Regions from separate parts of the Heyndrickxia sp. FW510-T9 genome, predicted to be linked through region 1. Evidence: riboswitches for the same ligand, from Rfam matches in the RefSeq annotation. Region 1 holds a riboswitch; each other region holds the start of a gene.
The links. A riboswitch is a leader RNA that binds a small molecule or an ion and turns the genes downstream of it on or off. The one in region 1 is predicted to bind S-adenosylmethionine.
Positions count from the first base shown of each region.

Region 2: it holds a riboswitch for S-adenosylmethionine, as region 1 does, so the genes downstream of both, AC3WJF_RS14075 (O-acetylhomoserine aminocarboxypropyltransferase/cysteine synthase family protein) here and AC3WJF_RS09790 (methionine ABC transporter ATP-binding protein) in region 1, are expected to answer to the same signal.
Region 3: it holds a riboswitch for S-adenosylmethionine, as region 1 does, so the genes downstream of both, AC3WJF_RS20800 (Fur-regulated basic protein FbpA) here and AC3WJF_RS09790 (methionine ABC transporter ATP-binding protein) in region 1, are expected to answer to the same signal.

Region 1 is NZ_JBYSWK010000014.1:74,624-85,227, forward strand. It holds gene AC3WJF_RS09750 (LysE/ArgO family amino acid transporter) at 1-571, shown strand, start outside; gene AC3WJF_RS09755 (GNAT family N-acetyltransferase) at 572-1,033, shown strand; gene AC3WJF_RS09760 (LCP family protein) at 1,555-2,532, opposite strand; gene fosB (metallothiol transferase FosB) at 2,680-3,096, shown strand; gene AC3WJF_RS09770 (DinB family protein) at 3,152-3,616, shown strand; gene solA (N-methyl-L-tryptophan oxidase) at 3,930-5,060, opposite strand; gene AC3WJF_RS09780 (MetQ/NlpA family ABC transporter substrate-binding protein) at 5,135-5,977, opposite strand; gene AC3WJF_RS09785 (methionine ABC transporter permease) at 6,158-6,820, opposite strand; gene AC3WJF_RS09790 (methionine ABC transporter ATP-binding protein) at 6,810-7,850, opposite strand; SAM riboswitch class I at 8,025-8,142, opposite strand; gene AC3WJF_RS09795 (sigma-70 family RNA polymerase sigma factor) at 8,344-8,970, shown strand; gene AC3WJF_RS09800 (helix-turn-helix domain-containing protein) at 8,958-9,203, shown strand; gene AC3WJF_RS09805 (YvrJ family protein) at 9,220-9,378, shown strand; gene AC3WJF_RS09810 (glutaredoxin family protein) at 9,489-9,749, shown strand; gene AC3WJF_RS09815 (hypothetical protein) at 9,875-10,270, opposite strand; gene AC3WJF_RS09820 (DUF3238 domain-containing protein) at 10,553-10,604, shown strand, end outside.
Region 2 is NZ_JBYSWK010000026.1:48,198-58,801, forward strand. It holds gene AC3WJF_RS14045 (amylo-alpha-1,6-glucosidase) at 1-477, shown strand, start outside; gene AC3WJF_RS14050 (ABC transporter substrate-binding protein) at 659-1,900, shown strand; gene AC3WJF_RS14055 (carbohydrate ABC transporter permease) at 2,142-3,044, shown strand; gene AC3WJF_RS14060 (carbohydrate ABC transporter permease) at 3,057-3,863, shown strand; gene cls (cardiolipin synthase) at 4,519-5,964, shown strand; gene AC3WJF_RS14070 (trans-sulfuration enzyme family protein) at 6,394-7,533, shown strand; SAM riboswitch class I at 7,626-7,738, shown strand; gene AC3WJF_RS14075 (O-acetylhomoserine aminocarboxypropyltransferase/cysteine synthase family protein) at 8,029-9,330, shown strand; gene metX (homoserine O-acetyltransferase MetX) at 9,327-10,367, shown strand; gene AC3WJF_RS14085 (homoserine dehydrogenase) at 10,428-10,604, shown strand, end outside.
Region 3 is NZ_JBYSWK010000064.1:12,593-23,196, reverse strand. It holds gene AC3WJF_RS20830 (rhodanese-like domain-containing protein) at 27-368, shown strand; gene AC3WJF_RS20825 (ASCH domain-containing protein) at 361-696, shown strand; gene AC3WJF_RS20820 (DsbA family oxidoreductase) at 1,087-1,809, shown strand; gene AC3WJF_RS20815 (class I SAM-dependent methyltransferase) at 2,138-2,827, opposite strand; gene AC3WJF_RS20810 (YjjG family noncanonical pyrimidine nucleotidase) at 3,140-3,841, shown strand; gene AC3WJF_RS20805 (hypothetical protein) at 3,896-4,030, opposite strand; gene AC3WJF_RS20800 (Fur-regulated basic protein FbpA) at 4,160-4,360, opposite strand; SAM riboswitch class I at 4,431-4,534, opposite strand; gene murI (glutamate racemase) at 4,991-5,764, shown strand; gene AC3WJF_RS20790 (DinB family protein) at 5,929-6,396, opposite strand; gene AC3WJF_RS20785 (aspartate aminotransferase family protein) at 6,840-8,057, opposite strand; gene AC3WJF_RS20780 (GntR family transcriptional regulator) at 8,507-8,680, shown strand; gene AC3WJF_RS20775 (hypothetical protein) at 8,677-8,847, shown strand; gene AC3WJF_RS20770 (MBL fold metallo-hydrolase) at 8,961-9,716, opposite strand; gene AC3WJF_RS20765 (Lrp/AsnC family transcriptional regulator) at 9,835-10,242, shown strand; gene AC3WJF_RS20760 (GNAT family N-acetyltransferase) at 10,399-10,604, shown strand, end outside.

The DNA.
Region 1 (10,604 bases):
ACCTTTAGGTGTACAAAACGTATTTGTTTTTAATCAAGGGGCAAGTCAGCCTACATTAATTAGAACGATACCCGTTATTCTTACCGCTTCCTTATGTGACACCGTTTTAATTAGTGCCGCTGTTTTAGGTATATCCGTGGTTGTTCTGACATTTGAATGGCTAAAAATGATTATTTTCGCCATCGGATTTTTGTTTCTTTTATATATGGGCTGGGTTATCTGGAAAAGCCAAGCCACCGTTGAACAAAATAAGCAAGTACGTTTTTCCGTAAAGCAACAAATTGCCTATGCCGCATCTGTTTCGTTGCTAAATCCCCATGCTATACTTGATACGATTGGTGTCATTGGGACAAATTCTCTTAATTATCACGGACTCGATAAGTGGGCTTTTACCGTTGCAACCATTATCGTCTCATGGATATGGTTCTCTGGCCTAGCGGTTGCAGGAAAGCTACTGAGAAAACTGGACCAAACCGGAAGAACACTAACTATTTTAAATAAACTCTCCGCTCTTATTATCTGGGGAGTTGCTATTTATATGGGAATTGAATTATTAAAGGAAGTGGGTTAATTGATCCAATTATTAAATATCCAGAATGATAAAATAGCGGAGCAGGTCCTGCAGGTGCAACTACCTTCTTATGAAATCGAAGCAAACTTAATGGACTTTTATGACATTCCCCCTCTTCATGATACGATCGATTCATTAATGAGAAGTTCCGAGACATTTTATGGGTACTGGAAAGAAGGAAAACTAGTCGGTGCAATTTCGATTGAGGTCGAGAAAGAGGACCAGCATCTGCAAATATGCAGACTGGTGGTTCACCCATCCTACTTTCGCCAAGGAATTGGCAAGCAGTTGGTACAATTTATTTTTGACAAATATAAGCATCTGAAAAAATTCGAAGTATCAACAGGAGAAAGAAATACCCCCGCTAAAAACCTATATAGGAAGCTTGGATTCTATGAAACGACTAAACAAGAAATATCTCCAAATATCTATATTTCATGTTTTGAAAAGTTGAGTAAATAAGGAGTTCTTCTCCTCAAAACCAAAGTCTTCTTAAAGAAGACTGACTCAGGATGTCGTGAAATCTCTTAGCCCCTAGTATCACAAGTGGTAGTGAAGTCTATCTTATTCTAGTGTGTTTGTCTCTAAGATTTAGTTTCTCTAGGATATATATTGAAATAAGAAGCAGAAAAATCCTTAACCTGATTCATCAGGACAGATCTTTCTGCTTTTTTCTTCGTATAAATAGGATAGGACGTTCCTCCAATAAGGAAACACGCAAATAATGTGTATGTTATACGGAAGTTGATCATTTTTTAATTCAAACTCTTTTCGAACATAAACGAGCTATTTTGGAAGGAGATTCTGGCTTGTGGTGGTGAATAACCCTCACAATTGTGTCAAGTACAATTGGCTGGAGCTTAACAATTCGTGTATTTAATCATAAGAAATGGCGTGGTCAATTGACACACGCCATTTCTTTACTTTCTACCGTTATTTATCTATATAGCAAATATTGACCAAGAAATTGACTAACTTTTTGTTTAAGGATTTGAGCTACTGGCTTTACTGCTATCAGCTGTACTGCTATCACCATTTAAAAAGTCCTTAATCGCTTGCTGGTTTTTCTCTTTATCAATTTCCAAGACAGCCCCATCATAAGAGACATATCCATTTTGGTAAGCACCTTGTACAGGGACGGTAAGAGTTTCAATATTTTTCGGACGTTTTAGTAAAAACTCACTTGCTAATGCAATAGCATCACTAGTGTCCAAATTCGTCTGAATAAATGGTTGAATTGTTCCTAATAGCTTAGGCGCCTTTGTAATTCCATTTACGCTCAAAACCTCATCCTTTAAAGCTTGCATAACTTCTTGTTGGCGTGCTACACGACCAAAGTCACCTAGGGCATCATGTCTAAATCTAGCATAGCCTAATAACTCTTTTCCATGTAGCTTCTGTAGACCAGGATGTAATGTAACACCGATATTTTTTGACATTTCCTGTTTGACATTTATTTCAATTCCATCCGGTGCTAATGCATCAACAATTTTTTCAAATCCTTTAAAATTAACCATTACATAGTATTGTACGTCAAGTCCAAAGTTTTGTTTAATCGTTTGTCTCAGTAATTCCGGACCACCTAAAAAGAATGCTGTATTCAGCTTATAATTTTTATAACCTGGAATCTCAACGAACATATCCCTCATTAAAGAAATAAGCTTTACACTTTTATTTTTTGGATCATATTGAGCAACCATCATTGTATCTGTACGGGATTTTTCCTTCCCTCGTTGATCAATTCCAAGTAATAGAAAGTTTACCTTTCCATTAATATCTTTTTTACCATTGAATTCGATTTTTTCCTTTTTTATTCCTGTATTACCAGCTTGTTTTAAACCTGAATAATATTGAAAAGCGGCACACCCCGCTGTCGCAATAATTATCACAAATATAAGTAATAGAAGAATTCTGCGTCTTCTTTTTTTTCTTCTTGTTTTATTATCAAGTCTTGTAACCATAGTATCCCTCAACTTTTTATAATAGAAATTTGAATACCTATAATTTTTTGGTGACCTTTTTATTATTAATGAAAAATTGAATTTTGTCACCCCTCCAATTTTTGTTGATATAATAGGTGAAAGTTACCTTAAGAGGAAGTGCATGATATGAAAGGAATTAATCATCTACTATTTTCTGTATCGAATTTGGAGAGTTCTATCGAATTTTACAAGAATGTCTTTGATGCAAAATTACTTGTAAAAGGGAATACTACCGCATATTTTGACTTAAATGGGATATGGTTGGCACTAAATGAAGAAAAGGATATCCCAAGGAATGACATCCACCATTCCTATACTCATATAGCTTTTTCAATAGAAGAACATGAATACGAACACTATTTGTCGAAATTTCAAAACTTAAAGGTAAATATTCTTCCTGGAAGGAATCGCGATGAAAAAGATCATAAATCCATCTATTTTACCGACCCAGATGGACATAAGTTTGAGCTTCATACAGGTACATTAGAGAATCGACTAACTTATTATAAGGAAGAAAAAAATCACATGAAATTTTATATTTAAAATGGTAGTGTATAAATAGGAAATTTCAGAATTATTAAAAGGCGGAGATAAAGGAATGTTGCAAAGACATGAAATCTTATTTAATCAACTAGAATCTTTCAGAGAATGGACACTTGGAATATTAGAAAATATTACAGAAGAGCTTGCTGATATTGTACCTGAAGGATTCAATAATAATATTCGATGGAATTTAGGACATATTTATTTGGATCAATATCTCTGGATTAAAGCGGTGACAAAAGAACCTATATCGATTCCGGAAGACTTTCATGAATGGTTTGGCTTTGGTACAAAACCTGCGGATTGGACAACAGCCCCTCCAAGTTTAGATGAGCTAAAAAAGTTGTTAGCCGAACAGCCTAAATTGATTCGTGAACTTTACGAAAACCGCTTAGAGGAAGAATTTGCACCAACAGAGCTCGGAATGTATACGATCTCCCAAATTCTCGTTCGCACAATTTATCATGAAGGAATGCATGCGGAAACGATTAAGCTGCTTAAAAGATTTTTGATGAATTAGGTAATTGTTATATTTTTCAGTGGGTTTTATAAATGAATGTATCAATAGAATTAATAGTTCCAATTACGATTGAGAGTGCCCTCCATAGATTTTGTGAAGGACACTTGGTTTTGTTTTTTGCTTTATTTTGTCCTTCATCCACCTTATGAAGGACACTTTGCTTCGTTCTTCGCCTTTTTTTGTCCTTCATCCACACTATGAAGGACACTTGACTTCGTTCTTTGCTTTTTTTTGTCCTTCATCACTCTATAAGTGCTAAATTTCGAATAACTATCTTTGTTGGATGCATCTTGAAAATCCTTTTGAACTTTTTCTAAAATCGATCTAATGAGAATAAAGAAATATCATATTCCGTACGACCATTAATTGCTAATTGGCTAAGTATTTCACCAATTACACTTGCAAATTTAAATCCATGCCCTGAAAATCCGCAAGCGATGATGACCCTGTCATTTTCCGGATGATGGTCAATGATAAAATGATGGTCACTGGATTGTGTCATCAAACATGTTTTCCCTTCCTTTAGCCTTCCATTAGCTTTTGGAAGATACGTATTTAGAAATTCACGGAGTTCACTCTCATCCGAATCATATGCTCCAAAATTTTGAATATGTTGATCTGGATCAATCTTCTGACCACCATCTGTTCTTCCCAACTTAAGCCCAGCTCCATTTATACTAGGAAAGCCATAAAACATTTTATCAACATCATCTACATAAAAGGATGGGAAATGATCGATATCAAAAACTCCTTCTTCGGTTTCAAACCAGCCAACTACTTTTCTTACTGGTTGAATAGGAAGCTTTAATGTTGGTAATAACTTGGCAGCCCACGCTCCAACGGTTACTATTAACTTTTTAGCTATAAATTCATTGGTGGCTGTAATTATTTTTACTTCGTTATTATCATTCATTATTATTTCAGTTACAGGTGAATGGGATATTATATTAGCGCCATTATTGAGAGCGATTTCTTTATAGGCACGTACCGCATTTTCGCTATAGACTAATCCAGATTCAGTTTCAAAACAACCTATAAAATCATCAGGCACTTGAAACCCTGGCCATTTTTTGCGAATTTGGCTTGCTGACATGACTTCTAATGGAAGATCAAAATTCCGAGCTGCCTCTATAGTCTCCAGAAGAAATGCAGAATCCTTCTTCCCCAGCCCTAGCACGCCTGTTTTTTCAAATATTTTATAACTAGTTTGTTTTTCTAATTCTGTCCATAATTTTTGCGCACGTTGGACTAAAGTTACATACTGCCTGCCCTCGCCGTATGCATGTCTTATCATCCGTGTACCACCATGGTGACTACCATGGTCGTGCGGTGGATCAAAAGAGTCTATCAATATAGTCTTTATATTTTGTTGCGCTAAAAAAGCCCCCGCAGCCATTCCCATTGAGCCCGCACCAATGACAGCAACATCATAAATCTGTGTCATATCGATTATCTCCAATCTTTTGTCAACTGATAAAATGGAGGTTATCCTTTAAAGGATAACCTCCTGATGCATTCTTAATTTTGTTTGTAGTCATCTAAATAAGATACTGGTTTTATAACCGGAACAGCAGCACCGTTAAAGTGTTTTTTGATAAAGTCCGTTACTTCTTTTGTATGGTAAATATCCACGATTTGTTGTAGTGTCTTATCATTTTTTCGTTTTGCTTGGGCTGCGATAATGTTAACATATGCCTTATTGCTAGCATCTTCACCGAAAATAGGATCCTTAGAAGGATTTAATCCTGCATTAATCGCCATATCACAGTTAATAATAGCTGCTGTTGCGTCATCTAGACCACGTGGTGTTTGCGCTGCATCAACTGGAGTAATTTTCAAGTTTTTAGGGTTTTCAGCAATACTTTCTAAACCGCCTGCACCAGTAAATCCAGCTTTTAATGTAATAAGTCCTGCTTTTTGCATTAACAATAAAGCTCTTCCAAGATTTGTAGCGTCTTTTGGAATAATAACTTGGTCCCCATTTTTAATTTCACTAATATCTTTAATTTTCTTAGAATAAATTCCCATTGGCCAAATAGATGTTGTTCCAATTGCAGCTAAATCAAGATGATGGCTTTTTTTGAAATCATCGAAATAAACAACTGTTTGGAATGCATTAATGTCAATTTCCCCGCTATCTAATGCTAGATTAGGTTGTACATAGTCATCAAATTTAACGATTTGTACCGTAATTCCCTTTTCTTTTGCAAGCTTTTTAACAAGATTCCATGTTGGCACCTCCGATGAAGTTGTTCCGACCTTCACCACTTTACTTCCATCTGTTTTACTTGAGCTGCTGTTTGAACTGCACCCTGCAAGTACTAGGAGTAAGCCAAACACAATAATAAGTAGTCTTTTCATAATTTTTTCCTCCACATTGTTTTTTTATCGTTCATCAGGAAATTATTAAATTTAATCCTGTTGAAAACATTTTTGAAAAATGGTTTACGTCTAGCTTCAGGTGAAATTTGTACTTCAATTTCAATAGCGCCTTTCGGCTAGCGGATGTACAAGTCGCTTACGCATTTGTTTTGACATGTTCTATTTTCTTCTCAATTTTCTTGCGATAACATTTCCAAGCGATTGAATAAGCTGAACCATGACAATCAGAGTGACAACAGTAATGATCATAACCTCTGTTTTAAATTGGTTATATCCATATGTAATCGCCAAATCACCGATTCCACCGCCACCTACTGCTCCGGCCATTGCGGAAGCACCGATCAATCCAATCGTCGCGATCGTTAAAGCCAAAACAAGTGAACTCCGAGCTTCCGGAAGCAGGAATCTCCAAATAATTTGCCAAGGAGTTGCCCCCATCGCTTGTGCTAACTCGATTGTTCCTTGATCGACCTCAAGCAGTGAGTTTTCTACTAATCTTCCAATATAAAATGCCGTATACAAAACTAACGGAACTATTGACGCCGTCGTACCTATTGAAGTTCCGACTACTAATCTTGTAAAAGGAATAATAGCCACCACTAGAATGATAAACGGAACTGAACGAAAAATATTAATAATAACGTTAAGAATATTGAATAATACTTTATTTGGAAGTATTCCTTTTTCCCTTGTAGTGACTAAAATAACGCCAATCGGTAAACCAATGATGATGGAAATGATCAACCCTACAATCACCATATAGAGAGTTTGATTTATTGCCGTTAAAAATTCCGGCCAAAACCAGCTCCAATCAAATGGCATCCCCTGTCACCTCCTTTATTAATGCATTATTCTCATTGATATATTGAACGGCACGATTCATTTCTGCTCGTTCACCCTTAAATTCAACAAGTAAATTCCCAATTGGGATCCCTTGAAGCTCTGTTACCATCCCATGAAGAACATTCAAATCAATTGAAAATTTCTTAGCTGTATTGGATAACAGCGGCGTATTGGTAGAAGCACCTTTAAAAATAATTCGATAAATACCTTGTTGATTAGATTTTCTGTTTTCTTTAATAAGCTTTTGTATCGATTTTGGTATCGTATCGTTCAATACCGTTCTTACAAAACTTCCCGCAATTTGCGTCTTTGGCTCGGTAAAAACATCTATAACTGGACCTTGTTCCACAATAATCCCATTTTCAATAACGGCCACCTTATCGCAAACATCGCGAATTACATTCATTTCGTGCGTTATCATTAAGATTGTAATACCTAACTCATCACGAACTTTTCGCAAAAGATCGAGAACAGCTACTGTTGTATTCGGATCAAGTGCAGATGTCGCTTCATCGCAAAGAAGAATATCAGGGTCTGTTGCTAATGCTCTAGCGATCCCAACCCTTTGCTTTTGACCACCAGACAATTGTTCCGGATACTGGTCCATCTTATCCTCCAATCCAACAAAGGATAATAATTTTGTTACTTTTTCTTTAATGATGTCCTTTGGAGTCCCCTCTAAAAGGAGCGGCATCGCAACATTCCCGAAAATGGTTTTGGAATGGAGTAGATTATATTGCTGAAAAATCATCCCGATTTTCTTTCTTTGTTTCCGTAAATCTTTTGAATTAAGAGATAGAATATCAACCCCGTTAATTAATACTCTTCCGGATGTTGGTCGTTCCAACAAATTTACACAACGGATTAGTGTACTTTTTCCTGCACCACTAAACCCAACTACTCCAAATATTTCTCCTTTATCAACTTGAAGATTAATTCCTTTTAATGCTTCCACTTTTTTCTCTTTGCCACTGCTATATAACTTATGGACATCTTCTAAAACAAGCATGTAGAAATCTCCTTTTTTCAAACTGTTTTATCATTTAACTTAGTAAATTCATATGATAACTCGGATATAACAATCTTTTCCGCCTAAATCAAGATTTTACGCTTAAACGAAAAACCCTTCCTCTTATCCACAGATCAGATAAGAAGAAGGGTTTATATGTATAAGCCTCTCTACTTCTTATCTTTCAAATCGACTTCTCGATTTGCAGGAATTAGCACGGTTTTTGCCAAAAAACAGCAAACCCGTTGCCGAGGTTTCATCGGGCCAGTCCCTCCACCTCTCTGGATAAGTAATAGCGTTTTATTAATTTTTTAACTTGCAAGACTAATAATATTGTCTTTTTTAACGTAAGTCAAGAATTTTTTTGATATTTTCTCAACAAATATCAACTGATATTTGGCAAAATGCAATAAGGAACATTTGTTCTGTATTTTTAAAAAATGGTTGTAAAATACGATTTTCTATTTGTCTTATATACTAAAGGAGGATGCCCATGAACAAAGACTTTTTACAAATATGCAAATTAAGTCCAACTGAAGAAAGAGTTTTAAAATCTTTTTTTCAAAAACATGAGCAGTCTTTAACAAATTCTGCTATTCAACAATTTTTATCAAAAAGTAATAATTTGTCACTGCTCATTAAAGTATTAACATGCCCTACTACTGAAAATGAAGGAAAGTTAGAATCCAAGTTTAGAGAGTTCTTAATTGAGCTACGATTAGTTAAATACATTTCACAAATAATACACTATCAAAATCTAAATCTTACTAAATCATTGCAAACTTATAAAAACAGATTTCCACTCTATTTGGATCAAGAAATCACAATTGGCGAAGAGATAAAAATAGTTGATACGATTCCCTCAGGTGAGGAATTCATAATAAAAGAATCAATCAATTTTGAAGAAGAAATTAACAATAATGAACTTTTTAAAACCATTCAATTATTATCAGTTCAACAAAGAGATATTTTAAGACTCTATTATCTTGAGGGTTACAATGACCGAGAAATTGGTGAGAGATATCATGTAACACAACAATCTATTGCAAAAGGTCGGAAAAAGAGTATTGAGAAAATTCGACAGTACCTTGAAAAGAGTGATTTCAAATGGAAAGTATAGAGTACTTAATCACCCAAGCCAAAAGTCATAATGAAGCAGCACTTATAACCATTATTGAATCGTTTCAACCAAAAATAAAGAAAGTAATTAATTGTAATTATCTTATTACAAATTTCGACGCAGATGATCTAAAACAAGAATTATCCATTAAAATAATTCAAGCAATATATAAATTCAGTTTCGAAAACATACCAGGATTTTGGGAATTTTTAAATCAAATAGAAAATGTGTAATAAGGAGGTAGTATAAATGGATAATCTATCACCAGCCATACAAATTATTGAAAATTATGGATTTCCTATTCTTGTTTCTATTTATCTTCTAGTTAGATTTGAGAGGAAGCTAGATTCTTTAGCGGAAAGCATAAATAAATTAATAGGAGTGATTGAAAAAGCAAATAGTAAATAAAACAATTTATTTTGAACGAATTTATAATATGAATATCTTTTTAGCCTAGTCGTATGTATCCAACTTTTATAATATTTTTTACCTTTATTGGAGATAGGAGGAAATATATAATGAAAATAGCGATGTATACATCAACCTCTTGTTGGCAATGCCTTGAACTTAAAAATATATTTTCAAAAAATAATATTACTTTTGAAGAGCGTGATATCCAAAAAAACAGCAAATTTTTGAATGAGTTTTTTGATGAGTTAAGTGGAACTGCTTATCCACTTACAGTATTTTATAATGATAATAACAATATTATTGATACGGTTACTGGGATTAACTTAAAAAAACTTTCGTCTATTTTAATTTATCGCCTTAAAAGCTAACTATCGTGTAATTTCTCGATAGTTAGCTTTTTGTGCTGACTTTAATTTTCAAGAAGTAAAAATCAATAGTAATAAAATCGTTTTCGATTTTCCAAGTATTCCTTACCTTGAATACTACATTTCAATTATTTAGAGTTAAATTTTTCGGCAAACCAATTACCTACTCCAAAAATAAGTCCAGTTGTAATGAAAGGAAAATAAATTAACACTGAAAATCTTGAAAATATATTATGATCAACCCAAATAATAATTACAATTATGCTTAGTATACAGGATACTATTATACAGCTCAAAGGATAGAGGAGTGCTTTTCCACTATCAAACCGTTTTTTAATAAATTGAATAGCAATGAAATATAGAGGCATTAAAATGAAAATCCAAAAAATTGCCCCGTACACTAAATTATGTGTGAAGTCAAGCAGACGCCATCCCCAGGTCATCCGCATATATGCATAATAACAAAAAATCCCTCCTACATAAGACAGAATAGGTACTAAAATAAATTCAGAAAAAATCTTCAAATATTATACTACCTCCTCGAATTATTTTTGTGGATATAACAAGGTTGCCCTTAGGTAATTATACAATAAAAATTTCTATAATATTATGACATTTTGTATTATGGTGAGTATTTTGAGTAACATTAAACTATATTTTATTATATTGGTTGTAAAAAAAGCTTCAAATACTTATTTATAGAGTGAAGAAGATATTATTAGAAATATTCATGTAGGAAGGACTTGAATGTTTCTGATAACCTTCCTATCTTCTAAATAAAATTAACTTTTGGAGGTAAATGAAATATGCCAAAAACGGTAGATGTTAAACTTGTTACTTTTATCCCTGAAAAATGGA
Region 2 (10,604 bases), on a different contig from region 1:
GTTGGATATAACCCACTTAGTTATCACAATGGGTCTATTTGGGCGCACGATAATTCGCTCATTCTTTCCGGAATGCAGCTATATGGCAGAAAAGACGCAGTTGGCACGTTAACAGGTGGTTTATTAAAGACAGCTTCCCACTTTCCTTTAATGCGTTTACCTGAATTGTTTACAGGGTATGGTGAAAATGAAACAGCTAAGCCGATTCCATATCCGGTTTCTTGTTCTCCACAAGCTTGGGCGGCAGGAACTCCAATATTGGCGCTGCAGGCAATTTTAGGCTTGGTTCCAGACGCGACTAAAGAGATTATTACCATCAATCCGACTTTGCCAGCTGGTATGGATGAACTAAAAATTGAAAATCTTCGTGTTGCAGATGGAACTTTGAGCATTGTTGTGCAAAGAGCGCATGATGGCGAAACGACTTTTAGCATTTTGAATAATACTACTGGATTTAAGGTGCAATTTGCTTTGTAAAAAAAAGATTCAGTATCCATCTACTCTCTCCTAGTTGGAGAGAGTAGTTATAGAATACTAGTAAAATAAAGTTAAAAATATCATCTTGACTATGCAAGAGTGTTGGGTGTATATTGAAAAATGTAAGCGGTTTATGAAAATGTTTCAAACCAATTTACATTTAATAAAAGGGGGAAAAATAATGAAAAGTAGAATACTAGGAGTTGCTTCAGCAGTTGTTATGAGTATTGGTTTAGTAGCAGGTTGTAGTTCAAACGACAGCAGCAGTAGTTCTGATGGCGGAAAGGTAACAATAAAGTTAGGCATGTGGGCATCTAGCCCTGCTGAAAAGAAGCTAGTAGATCAACAAATCGCTGCCTTCGAAAAAGCAAACCCAAATATTAAAGTAAAAGAACAAGTAATTACAGGAAACTATTTGCAAGTATTACAACCAATGTTAGCTTCTAAAACAGCCCCAGATATTTTCTATGTGGATGCTTCTTATGCACCTACACTTGAAGATTCAGGTGTTTTAGCACCATTAGATGACTATATTAGCAAGGAAAAAGTAGATACAAGTGATTTCGCTCCGGCAGCTTTGGAAGCGTTTAAATGGAAAGGCAAAACTTATGGATTGCCAAAAGACTATAACACAATGGCACTTGAATATAATAAAGACCTATTTGCTAAGGCAGGGATTGACTCTCCGCCAACAACATGGGAAGAATTTTTAAAGGATGCTGAAATCTTTAAGTCTAAAGGTATAGCACCACTTTCAATGCCAATCGATGTGGCACGCTATTATCCACTTATCAAAGAATTTGGCGGCAGCTACTATGATAGCTCTTCCAATAAAGTAACATTGGATGATGCTACAAATGAAGCGGGATTAAAATTCTTTATCGATAATATTAAGAATAAAAATATTGTTACACCGAAAGATTTAGGCGGCGACTGGGCAGGTGCTCCATTCTCTCAAGGTAAAGTAGCAATGGCTCTTGAAGGAGCATGGGTTCTTCCGTTCATGAAGGATTCTGCACCAGATCTAAAATTCGGTATTTCTGATTTCCCAACAGCTAATGGCAATAGCTCTAATATGACATTTACTGTTAGCTATTCTATGGCAAACTCAACGAAACATCCGAAAGAAGCAGCAAAATTATTGTTCTTTATGACTGGTAAAGAAGCAGAAAAGATGACAGCAGAATCCGGACTAGCAATTCCATCTCGTCAAAGTCAAGAAAGTGCATTTTTGGATAAAAATCCAGATTACAAAGCATTTGTAAATGGTGTTAAATCTGCTAGTCCTTACCAATTTGGTACTTATGGACAAAATTTTGTGGATGCAATCAACAAAGCTACAGAAGAAGGTGCTTTGAAAGGACTTGCTCCATCAAAAGTTTTAAAACAAGCACAGCAAACAGTTGAAAGTCAACAACAATAATTGAAAACGTCTGTTTTCGTATCAATTATTGTTTTTCGCAAATCGATATAAATACTAATGAAGAGTAACTTCGTGGCATCTTTTCTTATAATTTTTGTGCATATTAACCTAGACAGGTTGTTACTTGGAGTTTTTGTATACAAGAGCAGCAAAGTTTAAGAAAAGAGCCTTGAAAATAGACAAATGCAAACCTTCGGGGTTTGCATTTGTTTCACTCATTTCTGTTAGGAAGTGACATTAAATGAAAAAAACAAGAAATCGATTATTAATGAAAAATAAATTTGATCAAGCCATGAATGGCTATTTATTTCTTTTTCCTGCACTAGTGGCATTAATTGTCTTTTTGATCGGACCAATTTTTTATGCCTTTTATATAAGCTTTTTCCGTTTTTCTTTCTTAGATCCTCAAAACGCAAAATTTATTGGATTATCTAACTACATCCACTTGTTTCAAGATAAGGAATTTTTGCGAGCTCTTTGGAATACTTCCCTATATACTCTTGGCGTTGTTCCAATTCAGACAGCGATTGCGCTTTTCTTAGCGCTAATTGTAAACAATATCCGCGGCAAAACATTTTTCCGGATTGCTTACTACTTACCGACTGTAACTTCAACTGTAGCAGTCAGTGTTATGTTCATATTTATGTTTTCACCTGATGGTCTTTTAAATAAATTTTTAGCGAACTTTGGAATTCATGGGCCGAACTATTTCAACAGTCCAACTTTTGCACTTCCAGCAATCATGATGATGGCAATATGGTCAAGTGTAGGTCAATTTATGATTATTTATTTAGCTGGACTCCAAGATATTCCGGAAGAAGTTTATGAAGCTGCAGAAATGGACGGTGCTCGTGGCTGGAAACTTCTATGGCACGTAACTATCCCGCTTTTAAAAAGAACAACCTTTTTAAATGTTGTTATGTCCATGATTGGAACCTTCCAAGTATTTGATCAAGCATATGTCATCTCTGGAGGGAATGGCGGGCCATTAAATTCGACCCTCACAGTCGTATTAGATATTTTTAACAAAGGGTTTAAAACGATGCAGATGGGATATGCTTCGGCAATGGCATTTGTATTGTTTGCAATCATCCTGATATTCACTCTAATCCAAAACTTCTTCTTAGGCCGAGAAGATAAGTAAGGGGGAAGGAAATTGAAGAGAAATCGTACTGCCCTCTACGTGGTAGCCATATTTTATTCATTATTAACACTAGTTCCATTTTTATGGTCCGTTTATACATCCTTAAAACCAACGGATGAAGTGTTTCATTTTTGGACGCCATTTAGCAAGCTGAATTTTCAAAGCTACACTTATATTTTGCATAACTTCCCATTTGGAAGATGGCTGTTTAACAGTTTATTCGTTGCCATTATCGTTACCATTGGGAACCTGATTGTGAATACACTTGCCGGTTATGCCTTCGCAAGATTTAAATTTCCTTTACGTGGAGTATTGTTTTATATCTTCCTAGCAATCATGATGATTCCGGGACAGGTGTTGCTCGTACCAATTTATATGCTGTTAGCAAATCTTGGATGGATAGATACCTATAAGGGATTAACGATACCTTTCTTAATGAGTCCGTTCATGATCTTCTTAGCAAGACAATTTTTCCTTGGAGTTCCGAAAGAACTAGAGGAAGCAGCAGAAATGGATGGCTTAGGAAAATGGGGAATCTTCTTTAAAATATTCTTACCACTTTCCCGACCATTGCTAGCAACGCAAATTATATTCACCTTTCAAGCGAACTGGAATTCCTTTATATGGCCTGTGTTATTGTCAACAGGTGATGACATGTACACCTTGCCAGTTGGGTTAAATTCATTCTATGGGCAATATAGTGCGTATTGGAATAGTGTCCTTGCTGGAGTTATCATGTTAACCTTACCGATGATCATTATCTTCCTTATCTTTCAAAAGCAATTTGTTAAGGGGATATCGACAAGCGGGATTAAATAAATAGAAAAGCGGAAGCGCCTTGTTCATCGGCGTACGGATGAGTGAAATTTGAAGTGTAATTTCACCTTCGTAGACTTCGACTGATATAAAGGAAACACGGCGAGGAACAAGTCGATGTTGACTTATCGTAGGGAGAAGACGTAGAAATCCGCTAGCCGATAGGCGCTGCAGCTAGACAGATGTTAAACTTGTTAAATGATTTATACGATGAAATATTATACTTTCATTTGAAAATAGAATTCAAGGAACCTGTTTACGGAAACTGCAGGAATTCTTGGGTTCTTTTTTTATAGCAATATAGTATATCGCATAATCCGTATGAGGTATTTTTTATAAAGATTAACGATAAACTAGAAGGATTAGGTTTTTAAAAATGACTCTATTATTAAACTTTGTTCATTTTTTTTGATTCGTTAATAGAGCATTAATATTGGCTAAAAGCACATTGAAATTCACGAAATAGGTGTGATCTTTCACTTAAATAAGGAAGTTTTGTCGTTGAAACTTAGGGAATAACGATAAAATGTACGAAAACAGCCTAAAAAATTGAAACATTGATTGTCACAATCCTTCATTAATGGAAGTTTTCAACCCTTATATGGTATGATACAGATTAATATGGATTGTAAGTGGGATTGGATAAAAGGAGAACAGAATGACAATTACGACGGTCTTATTTGCATTTTTTTTCTTATTAAATTTTGTTTTAGCCGGGGTCGTTATCTTTTTAGAGAGGCGACATATTGGAGCGACTTGGGCTTGGATGCTCGTCCTCTTATTTTTGCCTATCGTAGGCTTTATTATTTACTTAATATTGGGACAAAACCTCAGTAGAAGAAGAATCTTCTATTGGAAGGATCAAGAGAAAATTGGAATCAAAGAAATTACGCATCAACAAATTGATTTGTTACGTCACAATTCTTTTCCGTTTCACGATGAGCGTACCGTTCAGTATAAAGATTTAGTGTATATGCTGCTCGTGAATGACGGCGCAGTCATGTCCCATGACAATGATGTGGAAATTTTCATCGATGGGAAAGATAAGTTCCATTCTTTATTCAAGGATATTGAGCAGGCAAAAGATCATATCCATCTTCTTTATTACATTATTCGAAATGATAATCTTGGTAAACAGCTTCTTGAATTATTAATCCTTAAAGCAAAAGAAGGAGTTAAGGTCCGTTTTGTTTATGATGACATGGGATCTCGGGAATTACCGAAGAAATTTTTCAGAGAATTAGTCAGTGCTGGTGGTGAGGTTGCGGCTTTCTTTGCTGCAAAAATTCCCCATGTTAACTTGCGCGTAAATTTTCGAAATCACAGGAAACTTGCTATTATTGACGGGGAGATAGGCTATATCGGCGGTTTTAATATCGGAGATGAGTATCTTGGCTTAGATGATAAATTTGGATACTGGCGGGACACGCATTTGAAAATTATTGGTAAGGCCGTTTATGCCATGCAAACACGCTTTATTCTTGATTGGAACCAAGCATCAGCGAAGGAAATTCGCTATGAAAAAAGATATTTCCCAGAAATTCAATCCACCGGGGATACCGATGTGCAAATCGTATCTAGTGGTCCTGATTCGGAATGGGAACAAATTAAGAATGGCTATATAAAAATGATCAATTCAGCTAAAAAATATATATATATGCAAACCCCCTATTTTATTCCTGACGATAGTTTGCTTAATGCTTTGAAAATCGCGGCACTCTCTGGGGTCGATGTGCGCTTAATGATCCCGAATAAACCTGATCATATGTTTGTGTATTGGGCAACTTATTCAAATGTTGGCGAGCTTTTGAAAACAAATGCGAAAGTATATATTTATGAAAATGGTTTTATTCATGCCAAAATGCTCGTCGTCGACGGGAAAATCGCAACGGTTGGTACAGCAAATATCGATAACCGCAGCTTCCGCTTAAACTTCGAGGTAAATGCCTTTCTATATAGCCAATATATTGCGAAAAAGCTCGAAGCCATTTACAAAGAAGATATGCTAAAATCTCGGGAGCTAACCATCGAAGATTACCGAACACGTCCGAAGTCTATCCGCTTCAAGGAATCTATTTCACGACTATTATCGCCTATATTGTAGATACTGCCGAGATGTTGTTAACATCTCGGTTTTAAATATGCAAAGGTCGGCCGATCTACTTTCACTGCACTGTTATTCGCCCCTCATAAAGGCTTGTAGAAATTTGAGGAGCTAATTTCACTTGTTCAAGCAGTTCGACCACCATTTGGAACAGTACTATATTCTGGGTGCCCATGCACTCAAAATAAAAATCCTTTGACATCAAAACTTTCCAGTCGTACAATCTGATTTAATCAAATAGGCTACTTTCTTATAGATTGTGTTTCTCGTAAATGTTTATTTATTCTAATATAGACTGAGCTTCGGGGCATCTTTTCTTAAAAGGACTAACCATTCTTAAGTCGAATAAAGAAGGAAAAAGATTTTCATTTTACAATAAAAATAAAGTTTAAGAAAAGAGCCATAAATACAATATGCGGGGTGTGGAAATTGGACGTTTCATTTGATACAAAAGCAGTACATAGCTCATTGAAAAACACGAATGCCATACGTAGTAAAACGACACCAATCTATCAAACGACAGCTTTTACGTTTTCGAGTTTGGAAGAGTTAGAAGGTTTCTATCAGGGGGAATCTCCTTACCTTTATAGTCGAACAGGAAATCCGAATACCGATGAATTGGGGCAGGCTGTTGCGGCATTGGAAGGTGCACCAGCAGGAGTTGCGGCCTCATCAGGTTTGTCTGCTATTTTAGCAGGAATTTTATCGATAGCAAAAGCAGGAGATCATATAGTAGCAGCGGAGGACCTATATGGTGGAACCTATCATCTATTAAAAGAAGAGCTTAAACAATTCGGTATTGAAACGACATTTGTTCCATTCGAGGATTCTGAACAAGTGAAAAATGCCATTCAAAAAAATACAACCCTGCTTTATTCGGAAACGGTAACCAATCCATTTTTACGTATAGAGGATATTGGAAAATTAGTTGAAATAGCAAAAGAAAATGCCATTACTACGATGGTCGATAATACTTTCGCGAGCCCTTATTTGAAGCAGCCATATCTAGAAGGAATTGACCTGGTTGTCCATAGTGCGACAAAGTATTTAGGCGGTCATAGTGATGTAACAGCAGGGGTTTTGGTGGGAGAAACAGAGCTTGTGAAAAAAGCGCGCGAAAAAGTTGTCAATCTTGGGGCTAACTTAAGCCCATTTGAGGCGTGGTTAACATGTCGTGGCATGAAAACATTAGCACTGCGCATGGAACGACAAGCTGCAAATGCAAAACAATTAGCGATTTCCCTTAGAACAAACCCGTCAGTAAAAAAAGTTTACTACCCTGAGTTTGTATCTGAAAAAGGAAATGGAGCAATTGTCACGATTGAATTAGCGGAGAAATGCGATATTAATCGATTTTTTTCATCCCTTGGCTGGGTAAAAATCGTTCCAACTTTAGCAGGTGTTGAAACGACTGTTTCCTATCCACTTGGCACATCCCATCGGGCATTGCCATCTGAGCTCCAACATAAAATTGGCATTACTAAACAAGTAGTTCGCATCTCTATTGGGATTGAGGATGCGCAAGATATTATTGGTCAATTTGAAAAAGCAATCGAATTATCACTTTAATAATTTTTCAAAAAACTATTGACTTATGATTTCCGACTCTTCTATAATGCACATTAAGAGCAATTTAAAATTTTATGAAAACTAAATGAATACTCTTATCGAGAGCGGCGGAGGGACTAGGCCCTTTGATGCCCGGCAACCATCAAACACCCATGTTTGATAAGGTGCTAATTCCTACAGATCGAAGTGATCTGAAAGATAAGGGGAGGAATCTGTATATGAACCCTCTTCTTATGAAGAGGGTTTTTTAATTTCCTCTTTGTAAACCCCACCCTTGTCTTGAAAATTTCTCGATTAACAAAGACTGTTTTCGTAAAGATTGTTGTTTTTCGTAAATGGCTATCAATCCTAATACGGACTCAGTTCAGGAGCATCTATTCTTAAAAGGTCTATTCACTAATAACCTAATTAACGATGCTTACAGGTTTTTCAGCTTTAAAAGCAACAAAGTATAAGAAAAAAGCCTTTAAAACAAAAAAATGGAGGAATGTAAAGATGACAGAACAAAAACAACTTCGCCCAGAAACATTATTACTTCACGGAGGTCAACAAGCGGATCCTACAACAGGATCTCGCACAGTTCCCGTATATAAAACGACATCCTATGTTTTTAAAGATACTGATTACGCACAAGGCTTATTTGCGTTAGAACAAGAAGGTTATATCTATTCCCGAATTGGAAATCCAACAGTAGATGTTTTTGAAAAACGTGTTGCCTTGCTTGAAGGAGGAACTGCGGCAGTTGCCCTAGCATCAGGATCCGCAGCAATAGCATTCTCCATACTAAATCTTGCGGGTACAGGGGATGAGATCGTAGCTGCAGGAAATCTTTACGGAGGTACTTACAATCTATTTGCAGTAACGCTTCCAAAGTACGGAATTAATGTTAAATTCGTTGATGCCGATGATCCGGAAAACTTTCGAAAAGCAATTACACCAAACACAAAAGCATTGTTCGCCGAAATTATCGGAAATCCAAGCTTGCACGTATTAGATGTAGAGGCAGTTGCAAAGGTTGCCCATGAAAATGGTATTCCTTTGATTGTCGATAATACGTTTGGCACTCCTTACTTAACTAACCCTATCAAATGGGGAGCAGATATCGTTGTTCACTCAGCAACAAAATGGATTGGTGGTCACGGCACAGCAATTGGGGGAGTGGTTGTAGATGGCGGAAAATTTGACTGGAACAGTGATAAATTCCCAGGCTTCAAGGAACCGGATGTAAGCTACCATGGTCTGCGTTATGGAGTGGACGTACCACAGGCCGCTTTTGCTACGAAGCTTCGTGTTCAATTGCTTCGTGATTTTGGTCCAGCATTAAGTCCAGATAGTGCATTCTTATTTTTGCAAGGACTTGAAACATTGCATTTACGAGTACCAAAACATAATGAAAATGCCCTTGAAGTTGCACAGTTTTTACAAAATCACCCTGCAGTCGAGTGGGTAAGCTATACAGGCTTAGAGAGCCATCCTTCCCATGAATTAGCAAAAAAGTATTTCAAAGATGGATTTGGTTCCATTGTGAATTTTGGCATAAAAGGCGGAAGAGAAGCAGGGCGTAAGGTGATCGATAATATTCAGCTTTGGTCACATGTAGCGAATGTCGGGGATGCGAAATCACTAATTATCCACCCAGCATCCACTACTCATCAACAATTAAGCGCAGAAGATTTAAAACAAACAGGTGTAACAGAAGAGCTAATTCGTCTATCTGTTGGTTTGGAAGCAGTAGAAGATATTATTGCTGATCTTGAGCAAGCCATAGAAAAAGCAACAGCTGTTTCGGTATTATGACAAACATTCAAACAACAAGTATCGGCAAAATGGAATTAGAAAATGGTGGAATGCTAGATATTGAGCTAGCTTATGAACGACAAGGCCCTGAGAATGCTCCAGTTATCCTTGTATGCCATGCATTAACCGGAAATCAATTTTCGATTGGAACGAACGAGGAGCTTGGCTGGTGGAGTGGGCTCATTGGCAGTGGGAAGAATATTGATACCGATCATTGGCAAGTGATTACTTTTAATGTTTTAGGTGGCTGTGATGGCTCGACTGGTCCTTTATCTGGTCAGCCAGAATATCGCTCATCCTTTCCCACTATTACGATCCGGGATATGGTTCACGCCCAGCGTAAAGCTTTAAACCAACTAGGTATTCGAGAGCTAAAAGCTGTAATTGGTGGATCTTTAGGTGGCATGCAGGTATTAGAGTGGGGAGTTTTGTATCCAGATGATATGGAACAGCTTTTTGTGCTTGCATCGACCCCAGCATTGAGTGATTACGGAATTGCCTTTAACCGCATCGGGATTGCAGCAATCGAAGGGGATGCGAATTTTAAAAATGGGTATTATCAATTTTCTCATGAAGTAAAAGGCTTTGAAGTTGCAAGAATGGCAGGAATGGTAACGTATCGTAGTCCAACGTTATTTTCGCAGCGATTCGGGCGGGAAAGACATTCTTCAGATTTATATAGTGTGGAATCTTATTTGCACTATCAAGGGGAAAAATTAGCAAAACGCTTTGATGTGAATAGCTATCTAGTTTTGCTTAAAGCCATGAATTCACATGATATAGGCAGAGGCAGAGGAGGCTGGGGGCAAGCAGCCTCTTGTATCAAAGCCTATGTAACGGGAATTGGATTTGAGCATGATCTTATTTATCCAAGTGAAGAGATTCAAGCCTTTATTCAAGCAGTACCAAATGGCAACTTTTTTAAGATCCAGACTGATTTTGGCCATGATGGTTTTTTAGTAGAATTCGAGAACTGGGGCCATTTAATACAGCATCAATTAGAAAAAAAACTAACCGGTGTAAGTAGTACAAATTAATGATAGCGTGATGTGCACCTATTCATAGTGTTGTATATGCCGAAAAGGAAAGGTGATGAAATGGCGATTATAAAAGCAGCCCTGTTAGGATATGGTACAGTTGGTCAAGGTGTGTATACAGCTATAAAAACCCATGGGCAGCAGCTGAAAAATCTATTAGGCGCAGAAGTAGAGATTGCAGGAGTACTGATAAAGGATCCCCATAAAAAACGAGATATTGATCCTGGAATTTTAGTC
Region 3 (10,604 bases), on a different contig from region 1:
TAGGATAGTAGAATAGAATTGGAGGGATGAAAGTGGAAATCAGAAAGATCACCCCTAATGAATTAGAGGAACAATTAAAGAACAAGAAACCATTCGTACTGGATGTTCGGGCGGAGGATAAATTTCAGGAATATCATGTAGAAAATTCGTATAACATACATAAATCGGCTATTTTTGATAACGAAGAGGATATGATTTCAACCTTGCCAAAGGACCGGGAAATCATCGTTACCTGTACGACCGGTAATTCTGCAGCGAAATGTGCCAAGATTTTAGCTAAAAAAAACTACCAAGTTGCCTTACTTGAAGGTGGCATAACCGCATGGAAGGAATTCCAAGAACAAAAGGGAGGAGAGAAACATGAGTGAAAATCATGTTTTACCACCTAAAACATGCTCGGTCGACCGTCTTGTGACATTGGAGAGGGTTGTCAAAAAGGTGCTGGCAGGAGAAAAAACTGCGACTCGTCGAAACGGCAGATATGCGGACGTCGGCGAAATTATGGTGCTAGACGGGAAAAAATTTATGGTCGAAAATGTTTATTCCCAAAAACTTGGCGACATGACAGAGGAAAATGCTCGTCAGGAAGGATTTGCGAATTTGGAATCGTATAAGGAATCCATTTTATCCATACACCCAGGTATGCGGTGGGGACCGAAAATGATTGTTTGGGTACATGAATTTAAGGGGATTTAAGGAAGGTTTGCCTCTGCTATAGTGTGGAGGTTTTTTGAATGAGATGAGGAGTCAAGATTCACTGAAAAGTTCGTCGCTTTTTATGAGTTCACAAAATCGCTTCCTTGTATCCACACTTTTTGTGGAAAATTCTACATTTTTCTTCGGTTTTCATCATCAAAGCAGGAAAATTCCACACTTTTCTTCGGTTTTACATCAACAAACTAGGAAAGTTCCACACCCCGTTCTGATCTCATTGCACCGAAAAAGCTCAACGACTCAAGGGAAAAGAGAAGTACCGATGAGTTGTCCAAAACTAGTTTAACCTGTTTTGGAAACATAATATTTGTATTTCCTTTTATGTAGGATAATAATGAAGGAATATAAATGATTAAAATCGGAGGGTTTAGGATGAAAGTAGAAGTATGGTCGGACTTTGTATGTCCGTTTTGTTATATAGGCAAGCGTCATTTTGAGGAAGCATTAAATCAGTTTGGCGGGAAGTCGAACGTTGAAATCGTCTTTAAAAGCTTTGAATTAGATCCGAATGCAAAACAAAACTATGATATGGACATGCATCATTTGCTTGCAACAAAATATGGAATGAGCCTAGAGCAAGCGAAGGCAGCGAATGCAAATGTTGCCCAGAAAGCAGCAGAAGTTGGTTTAACATATCATTTCGATACCATGAAACCAACAAACACGTTCGATGCTCATCGCTTAACTCATTTTGCTGCACATCACGGCAAAATGACCGAAATGACAGAACGTCTATTTAAAGCTTATTTTACCGAGTCCAAACATATTGGAGAACACGAAACATTGATAGCGTTGGCAGCTGAAGTTGGATTAGATGCAGAGAAAGCGCGTGAAATGCTAAATAGTGAGGAATTTTCAAAAGAGGTTCGTGCCGATGAACAAGAAGCCGGGATGCTTGGTATCCAAGGAGTTCCATTCTTTGTAATCAATCGAAAGTATGCTGTTTCAGGAGCACAGCCAATTGGGGTATTTTTAAACGCGTTACAAAAAGCAAGTGATGAAGAAGGCTCCATTACTATATTAAATGATGATAAGAATGAATCGGGTGATCCGTACTGTGCGGATGGAAAGTGTGAAATTCCTGATATTAAATAGTTTAAAACGGAAGACTTGGAACTTTCTTAATCCAAGTCTTCTTTATTGTGACAAGCTTTATTCATAATGAAGATCCAGCTTGGTGATTCTACCAGGCTTTTTGTGGGTCTAAAGACCTAATTCGGGCTATTTACCCTTAATTTCGGTCTGTTCAATGGCTGTTTCGGTCTGTTCCTTACTTATTTCGGTCCGTTCAGCAACAATTTCGGTCCAAACAGTGCAGCATTAATATGTTCAGAATAAATATGGAACCAAACGGCAAAAATTTCATACCGTTTTCACTCCAACGATAAAAGCAGTGCATTTAATACACTGCTTTTATCGTTTATTATCTTGTTTTTTGCAACTTTGCCATAAAAGTCATCGCTTTGTCTAAGGCTACTTGTTCGGTGTATTGCCAATTTTCATAGTCCATTGCTCCGCCTGGTTCACAGTGCACTAAATGTAAATCGGTATTCTTCAATAATAGACTCAAATCAGAAGGTGAATAGCATCTTAACGATTGTGTTATCTGATTTTCCTCATGATCCTTCAGCCACCAAGTATCTAACATCCTGCATCTATTTGCATCGAATTCATATCGCCTAGCAATATTTCCAAACTCCATTTCTTGACCGGAGACCTTAGCCCAGTACCAGGGGGTATAAATATCAATCAGTGCCACACCATTTGGTTGCAGCCACTCGGAAATGCGCTTTAACAATATTTGTTGGTCAGTATCTTCTCCGACCCCAAATCCATCCCAATAGCAAACAACATCAAATTGTTCCTCTATATCTACTTGATAGAAATCACCTTGAATGATGCACAGATTTCTTCCTATATTATGCTTTTCAGCAAGTTTATAAATATTTTCTACACACGAAGGGGCGAGTTCGATAACAGTAACTTCATATCCACGTTTTGCAGCAGTAACGGCAAAACGTCCATTGCCACCACCTAATTCAAGGATTTTAGTGATAGGCTGATCGCTAAAACGCTCTATTTTATCAACTAGGTCTTCTTCTAAGTGATTCAAATCAAAATCGTATTGTGTAGTTCACCAAATAAATTGTTTATCATAAAAATCTTTAACCCATTTCATTTAAAAGCACCTCTTTAGGATAAAATTTTTTGTCCTGAAGCAGCTTTTAAAATCAATAAAATAATAATCCCACGTAAATCCTCCTTGGAAATAATGATAATTCCAAATTTATTATATATTCTAAAGGTAGCTGCCACAAGTACGACAATGGAAATTAATTCTTGTTGGGGAAGGAGAAATTGGTTTTCAAGGCAGGGAAAAACTTTTAAACTAGTAAAGTAGACTTCTATGAAAGGGACGATAACCATGAAAACATATAAAGCATTGTTTTTTGATATAGATGATACTCTCTTGGATTTTCGTGCTGCTGAGAGTGGAGCATTACGACAGCTTTTTGAAGATGAGCAAATTGAACTGACTCCTCAAATGGTGCAACAATATAAAATTATTAATCAAGAACTTTGGCGAGAATTCGAAGAGGGGAAACGTAGCCGTGATGATGTGGTTAACACTAGGTTTGCTGCATTTTTCAAGGAATACGGAAAAGAGGTAGATGGTGTTTTATTGGAAAATAAATACCGTGGCTACCTGCAAGAAGGCCATCAGCTTATCAGCGGTGCACTGGAATTAATTACAGAACTGAAGGATCGTTATGACTTATATATAGTGACCAATGGGGATTCTGCCACTCAGGATAAGCGCCTTCGTGCGTCAGGCTTGTTTCCGTTATTTAAGCAGATATTTGTCTCAGAAGAAACAGGTTACCAAAAGCCGATGAAAGAATTTTTCGATTATGTGTTTGCGCGCATCCCAAATTTATCTCCAGAACAGGGATTAATTATTGGAGATTCACTAAGTGCAGATATAAAAGGCGGCAATCTTTACGGGCTCGATACATGCTGGATCAATCCAGATCGAAAAGAAAACAATACGGACATCGTGCCAACGTATGAAATCCAAAATCTTGAGGAATTACATCATATATTGGCTGCAATTTCTTCCAAATAATTTTTGCCTGATGAAACTTAGAGAAACCGATCCCGTGGGACCGGTTTCTCTTACTTATACCCCATCTGTCTTATCTCGCTTATCCTTATTTCTTTTATTCCCTTTACTATTATCCCCGCTGACAGATGATTGCCCATGTAAGGAAGGGGAATTTTGATTGCCGCTGCCTTTATTAAATTTCTTTGTCATGCATTTCAGCTCCTTTCTATCACAAGTACAGTTTGCCTCTTTTGTCTAAACTTATGATATTTATTAAAAAAAGAAAACAAGGGGACGGTTCTTGCTTTTCTTGAAACGCAAGAACCGTCCCTCTGTTTCCTAAAAATTTCTCCACTTGATGGAGTCTATCCCACTGTGCGGATGGTTCTTTGATTGAATTTTATAATATTCATATTCCAAATCCGATAAGGTTAACTCAAATAAATGCTTACCTTCTTTTTTATATTGATCAAGCTCAATTAGCTTACTAATCAATTCGTTCCTTCTTGTTTCAACAGCTTCTCTAAGTAATTTACCCATAAAAAAACCCACTCCTTTTTTTAATTAAATAAAAGATAAGAAGAGGATTGATCAAATGTTTAAGTACCTCAACTTATCTACCAAGCCTAAGCTTGCAGGAATTAGCACAGGATTCCATTGGAATCTGCTGCTGAGGTTTCATCGGGCCAGTCCCTCCACCTCTCTGGATAAGTTTCCATGACATATTAATTTTTTTATTGTTATTAGCATAAATCCTATAATTCCTATTTGTCAACTTATATTTATTGTTTATTTCCATTTTTTATGCCAGCAATTTAGTGATAACCGAAAACAGGATAACATAATCTAATTCAGGTATAATTCTTGTCTACTGATACCAATTGCTTTATTGATGGCTGTATGATTGATTAAGTTTTTATTAAAGTCTCCGATAATACCAATTAATTTTCTTAGCTTAGTTTGAGATGAAAAAATATTGTAAATGAATTAAAAATAATTGTACAATACTTTTTTAGAAGGGGAAGTAATGGCGAAAAATTTTACAAAGGTTTTCGTCTACAAAAGCAACATAGTAAGAATAGAGCCTCACCTAATGAGTTTAACTAAATTTTTTTCAGACTCCTCGCAATGTATAGAGCTAGAAAGAATAAAAAGAGAAGAGTGGAAGTAATGAGAATTGGATTTTTTGATTCTGGTATTGGTGGAATGACCGTACTTCATCAGGCATTAAAGGTTTTGCCAAAGGAAGATTACCTCTTTTATGCAGATACGACACACATACCATATGGTGAAAAGCCGAAGGAAGAGGTAAAACAATATATTTTTGACGCAGTGGAGTTTATCGCAAATCAAGGTGTTAAGGCGGTAGTCATTGCCTGTAATACAGCTACAAGCATCGCTGTACAAGACCTTCGTGAAAAATATGATATCCCTATTTTGGGCATTGAGCCAGCGGTAAAACCAGCAGTGCAGAAATGTGAAGAAAAACAGAAGAAAGTGTTAGTGTTAGCAACTAGATTAACACTTAAAGAAGAAAAATATCATCATCTCGTACAAAGCATCGATCATCATGATATCGTGGATAGTATACCACTTCCAGGTCTTGTAGAATTTGCGGAGGAATTTGAATTTAGGGAAGAAAAAGTGTTGCCATATTTACAAAGAGAGCTATCCTCACTTGACTTAAAGCAGTATGGAACAGTTGTTTTAGGATGCACCCATTTTCCATATTTCACTAACTCCGTGAAGAAGCTGTTTGATAAAGAAGTTGAAATGATTTCCGGAAGTATTGGAACAGCAAAAAACTTAGAGAGAATATTAAAGGAAAGAAATTTACTGGGCAACGGAACAGGTGACATTTCCTTTTTTGATTCAGGTACAAAGGTGGACAAAGATACACTTTCAAAGTATAAAAATTTGTTTCGCATCTTGGATCAAATATAAGGTACTATTATTTTGGAAACTATCAATTACACAATTAATTTAAAAATCTAGGAATATTTACTATATAAAAACCGATATCTTGTAAATTAAGATATCGGCTTTTTTCTTGTTAGCCCAAATTAAAAAATTCAACCCTAGGGATAACCTTTAAATGTTATCCCTCTTTATTGACGCTCCCAAAACGCTGGCGGTTCAATCCCAAGTAACCGTAAGTAAATAAAACCTTGGCCACGATGGTGGATTTCATTTTCCAATGTATAATGTAGACGTTCGAAATGACTCATTTCGCCACCAAAAAAGGGATCTTTTTCTACGGTGTGCAACCGTTCCTCGGTGATTTTTGGCCACCATTTTTGCACATCCTCCTTTATTTCACGACAACTGTCTAAAAGTTCCTCTTTGGTAGAAACATCAGCAAAAGAATGGCTATATTCCCATTCACCGATAGCGATACCGCGTACGTATGCTCTTTCAATATCTAGTATCTCTAAAATCATTTTTGAGAAAGGACGAAGTGGTTCTACGGGTGCAAAGGTGAATAACTTGTCTTCAGGGAATACCTCAATTGTTCGAATGGTTAAAAGACGATTCCCATCCAAAATTTCGCGAAATTTCTCCAATGTCATGACCATTGTTGGTCGCCTCCTTAATTAATTGTCCCTTTCATTTTAAAACGTCAACCCTGACAAAAGTAGTCAGTGAAAAAAAGAAAAGATCCTAACTTTTTAAAGTGTTCATTTCAATAGAGTTATTTACTTTCAACAGTCATTAGCTGCATTCCTTCGATAAAAAATGTAGCTCATTCAAAAAATAGCTGTTACTTTTAAGAAATTATAAATACCTCGATATGTTTTCTTTGTCCCTTTTGGAGTTAATTTGCACCTATTTTAAGCGAAATTTTGCATTATAATTAAATATAAAAAGTCCAATTTCTCAACATTGAAATTAAGAAATTGGACTTTTGCGTTCCTTCGAAATAGCATACGATGCTTGAATATATATTTTACTTATCTTAGCTAGAGAATGCTTATTTTCTAATTAATACATTAGCGGTGAGAATGATGAAAAAATAGCATTAACAACTTACTAAAGCTGCTGAACAAGTAAGACAGTAAATAAACTGTTTTATAAATTCATCAATCTCTTCTTTCGTAATAATAAATGGCGGAAGTAACCTAATAATATTTCTTTGTGTCACATCAACCAACATTCCTTTATCCATTAATGATAACTGCAGTTCTTCTACATTTACATTCGTATCATTCATACTAATGCCAAACATCATACCAGAGTGACGTACTTCTTGAATTAAATAAGAATTTTCTTTCTGAATTTCTTGAAGTTTGTTATTTAAATATAAGGAGGTTTCATAAGCTTTTTTCATTAATCCATCGTCAATTAATGTTTTTAATACAGTTAACCCTAAAGCCGTTCCAATTGATGAGTGAGCGAACGTTGTTCCGTGATCCCCAGGTGAAAAAGTATTACATAACTGAGAACCTACTATTATTCCGCCTAGCGGTATCCCTCCTCCTGCCCCTTTACCAAATTGAATAATATCAGGTGTAATATGAAAATGCTGATAAGCAAACAACTTTCCTGTTCTGCCCATACCACTTTGTACCTCATCAACTATAAGAAGTACATTATATTTTTCACATAAATGTTGAACTCCTTTTAAATATTTACTTGATAAAGGATATATCCCACCACTTCCTAATACGGGCTCGAGCATAATTGCAATTGGCTGTTCATGAATGATTGTTTCTTCTAATTTCTCTATATTTTCACGTTCCACTTCAAAAACCGGAATAGAAGTTTTAGGGAAGTTTTGATATATTTTTTCTTGTCTCGTAAAGTGAAGTGCACCTAATGTTCGCCCGTGGAAACTACCTTTAAGTACAACTATTCCATCACGTTCTTCATTTGTTATATTTCTATATTTATTAAGTAACTTTAATGTTGTTTCTGTAGCCTCAGTACCAGAGTTTGTATAAAAGACTTTACCGCTCTTTAAGGTATAACTCACTAATTTCTTTGCATATTCAATGGCAACTGGATTTAAAAAATGAAAAGGAAGATGCAAACATTTTTCAACTTGTTTTAAGGTGGTTTGCACGATGTTTGGGTGATTGTAACCTAATATATTTACTCCAACACCAGAAAATAAATCTAAATATTCTTTCCCATTTACATCATACAGTTTACAACCTTCTCCTCTTTCTATAGCAACCTTCGTACGACAATATGTAGGCATTATATACTCTTCGTCTAATTGAAACCAATTAACCATAAAAAAGCTCCTCCTAGTTATTAATACCGTTTCATATTTACAAAAAATAAACTTTTATTTAAAGAAACATTCCCTACTTTATTTTCATCTTTTCATAATTCTATCTGTTCAAAAAGGTCCACTGCATAGGAGTTTTCTTTAACTAGTGGTCTGTTCACACATCGGTTCAAATTCACTTTATTTTGTAATTCCTTGATTAATGTTACTAGCTTTAAAAATTCAGCAGGCTTAATGAGGACTTTATTCAAGTATATGATGATTGGAAAACTGGATTAATAACTGTGACAGAAGGAATGAAGCATCTTGATTTAAAGCCTAATACTTTTTCGTATGGTCTACTTATATGTAAAGAATTCCCTTGATATTGTACAGATACAAAGATAATTTGATCAATCAAACAACTAAAAGCCCCTCATTATTTTTCTATTTGGATATCAAGAATTTAAAGGGTGTATGAAGAGTTAGAAAAAGAAGGCTTTATTGTAACGAAGGTTGGCAAAGGCTCGTATGTTGCTCCGGAAAACTTAGAGATGATGCTGGAAACGAAAAGACAAATAGTTGAAAAACAACTTTTTAGAGGCATGGAAAACAGCAAAGTTGGTGGGAATAACGAAAGAGGATGATTAGATATGAAAACTATTTTAGAATGGAAGCCTCTAACATAAGAATAGATGTTACATCACAATTATCCCAGCCTATATTTGCATGGATTCCCTTTATTGCTTCCATTATTATCGGCTTTGTCTCCATGCAAGTATCCGTTAAGATATATACTAATAAGGATTTATAAAAGTTAATCCGTTCGCTAAATACCCTAGTTAAGCGAACGGATGCTTTATTTTAAAGGAATAATTTAGTTATTATCATACTGCCACTTATCGTTATATAGCAGGTTTACTGCCATTAAAATGAATAAGATTGCCCGTCATCTGGTACTAGAATATGATTGGCAAGTTCTTTTTCATCAATGAAGGCTTTTAATTCTTTTCGAGTTAATAAGCAGTGATTGACAGTCTCCATATGGGAAACGATAGTAGTCGAATGTTTGGCATTCATATAGGTTTCATAAATATCTTCTTTCGTCATAATGATAGGATCGCCTTGGAGAAATTGTGCAGCCCCTCCATTTACAACGATTATTTCCGGGTTGTGAATCTTGATGGCATCTTGAACATCATTGCACCAAATGGTATCGCCTGCAATATAAAGCGTCTTTTCATTCGGGTGCTTAAACACAACACCAGAAACTTCCCCCATCAATTTGCCTATTTCTCCAGTGCCGTGTTTTCCCTCGGTTCTAGTTAAGGTAATGCCTCCGATACTAATAACATTCGTTAACGCTTCAACGTTATGAAAACCTTCTTTTTTAATTGCCTCTGCGTCCTTTTCATTTTGAGCATAGATTTTTATATCTTTAGGTAAAACCTTTTTGGCAGCTTCGTCAAAATGATCAGGGTGTAAATGCGTGACGATAACAGCATCCACCTGAGTAATTTCCTCAAGAGAAGTTGGCAAGCTTACCAGTGGGTTAGGGACCTGATTTGGTGTATTGGGAAACGGTGGCATTGTTCCTTTTTCAGCTAAAAACGGATCGACTAAAAACTTCTTGTCTGCATAATGTATTACCAACGTTGCATTTCTTATTTGTCTAATATTCATAAGATATTTCCCCCTTTTGTAAGATCTATGGATAGTATAAAATGGAGAAAAATAATTTTACATAGATAAAATCAAGCGTTTATGGGGTTTCACTTGAAATGTGAAAGGATTGATTACGATGTTAGATAATACAGATAAAAAAATATTGGAAGAGCTGTCAAAGAACAGCCGAATTTCGATGAAGGAATTAGGTGAAAGAGTCCATTTGACGGGACAAGCAACTTCCACAAGAGTATTGAAATTAGAAGAAAAAGGTGTCATAGAAAGCTATACGATTAAATTAAATGATAGAAAAATAGGCTACTTTGTCCACGCATTTCTCCATATCTATACAAAGAGCATTCATCATCAACCATTTTTATCGTTTATAAATACACAACAAGATTACATCGTAAACAACTTCAAAATTAGTGGGGAAGGCTGTTATCTTCTAGAGTGTAAATTTCCGTCGAATGAAGTACTGGATCAATTTTTAGACGAATTAATCGAGCATGCTAATTATAAATTGTCTATCGTGATTAAATAATGGATTGGAAAATATGGCGGGTAACGTTTCAAAAGTTGAAATTAGCTACAATTTTGGAAGCTTGTACTTAAAGGAGTTTTAAAGGATTTTACATACTAATAGAGAACTATTAGATTAGGAATCTAAAATAGAACAGCCTTTAGGAGGACTGGAAATTTGTCATCAAATTATGAAAAAATTGCTTATGTATGGAATGAACCAAAGGAAAAGGTAATCGTACCTGATCGTTGTCATTTTAAAAAAGTGACTCCTGAATTGGAAAATACATTTAAAGAAATTATTAGTAAAGTAGTAATAAATTCATTGGATCGAGAGGATAAAAAACACACAACACCTGAGAGTCATAGTGAACTCGTAGAAGA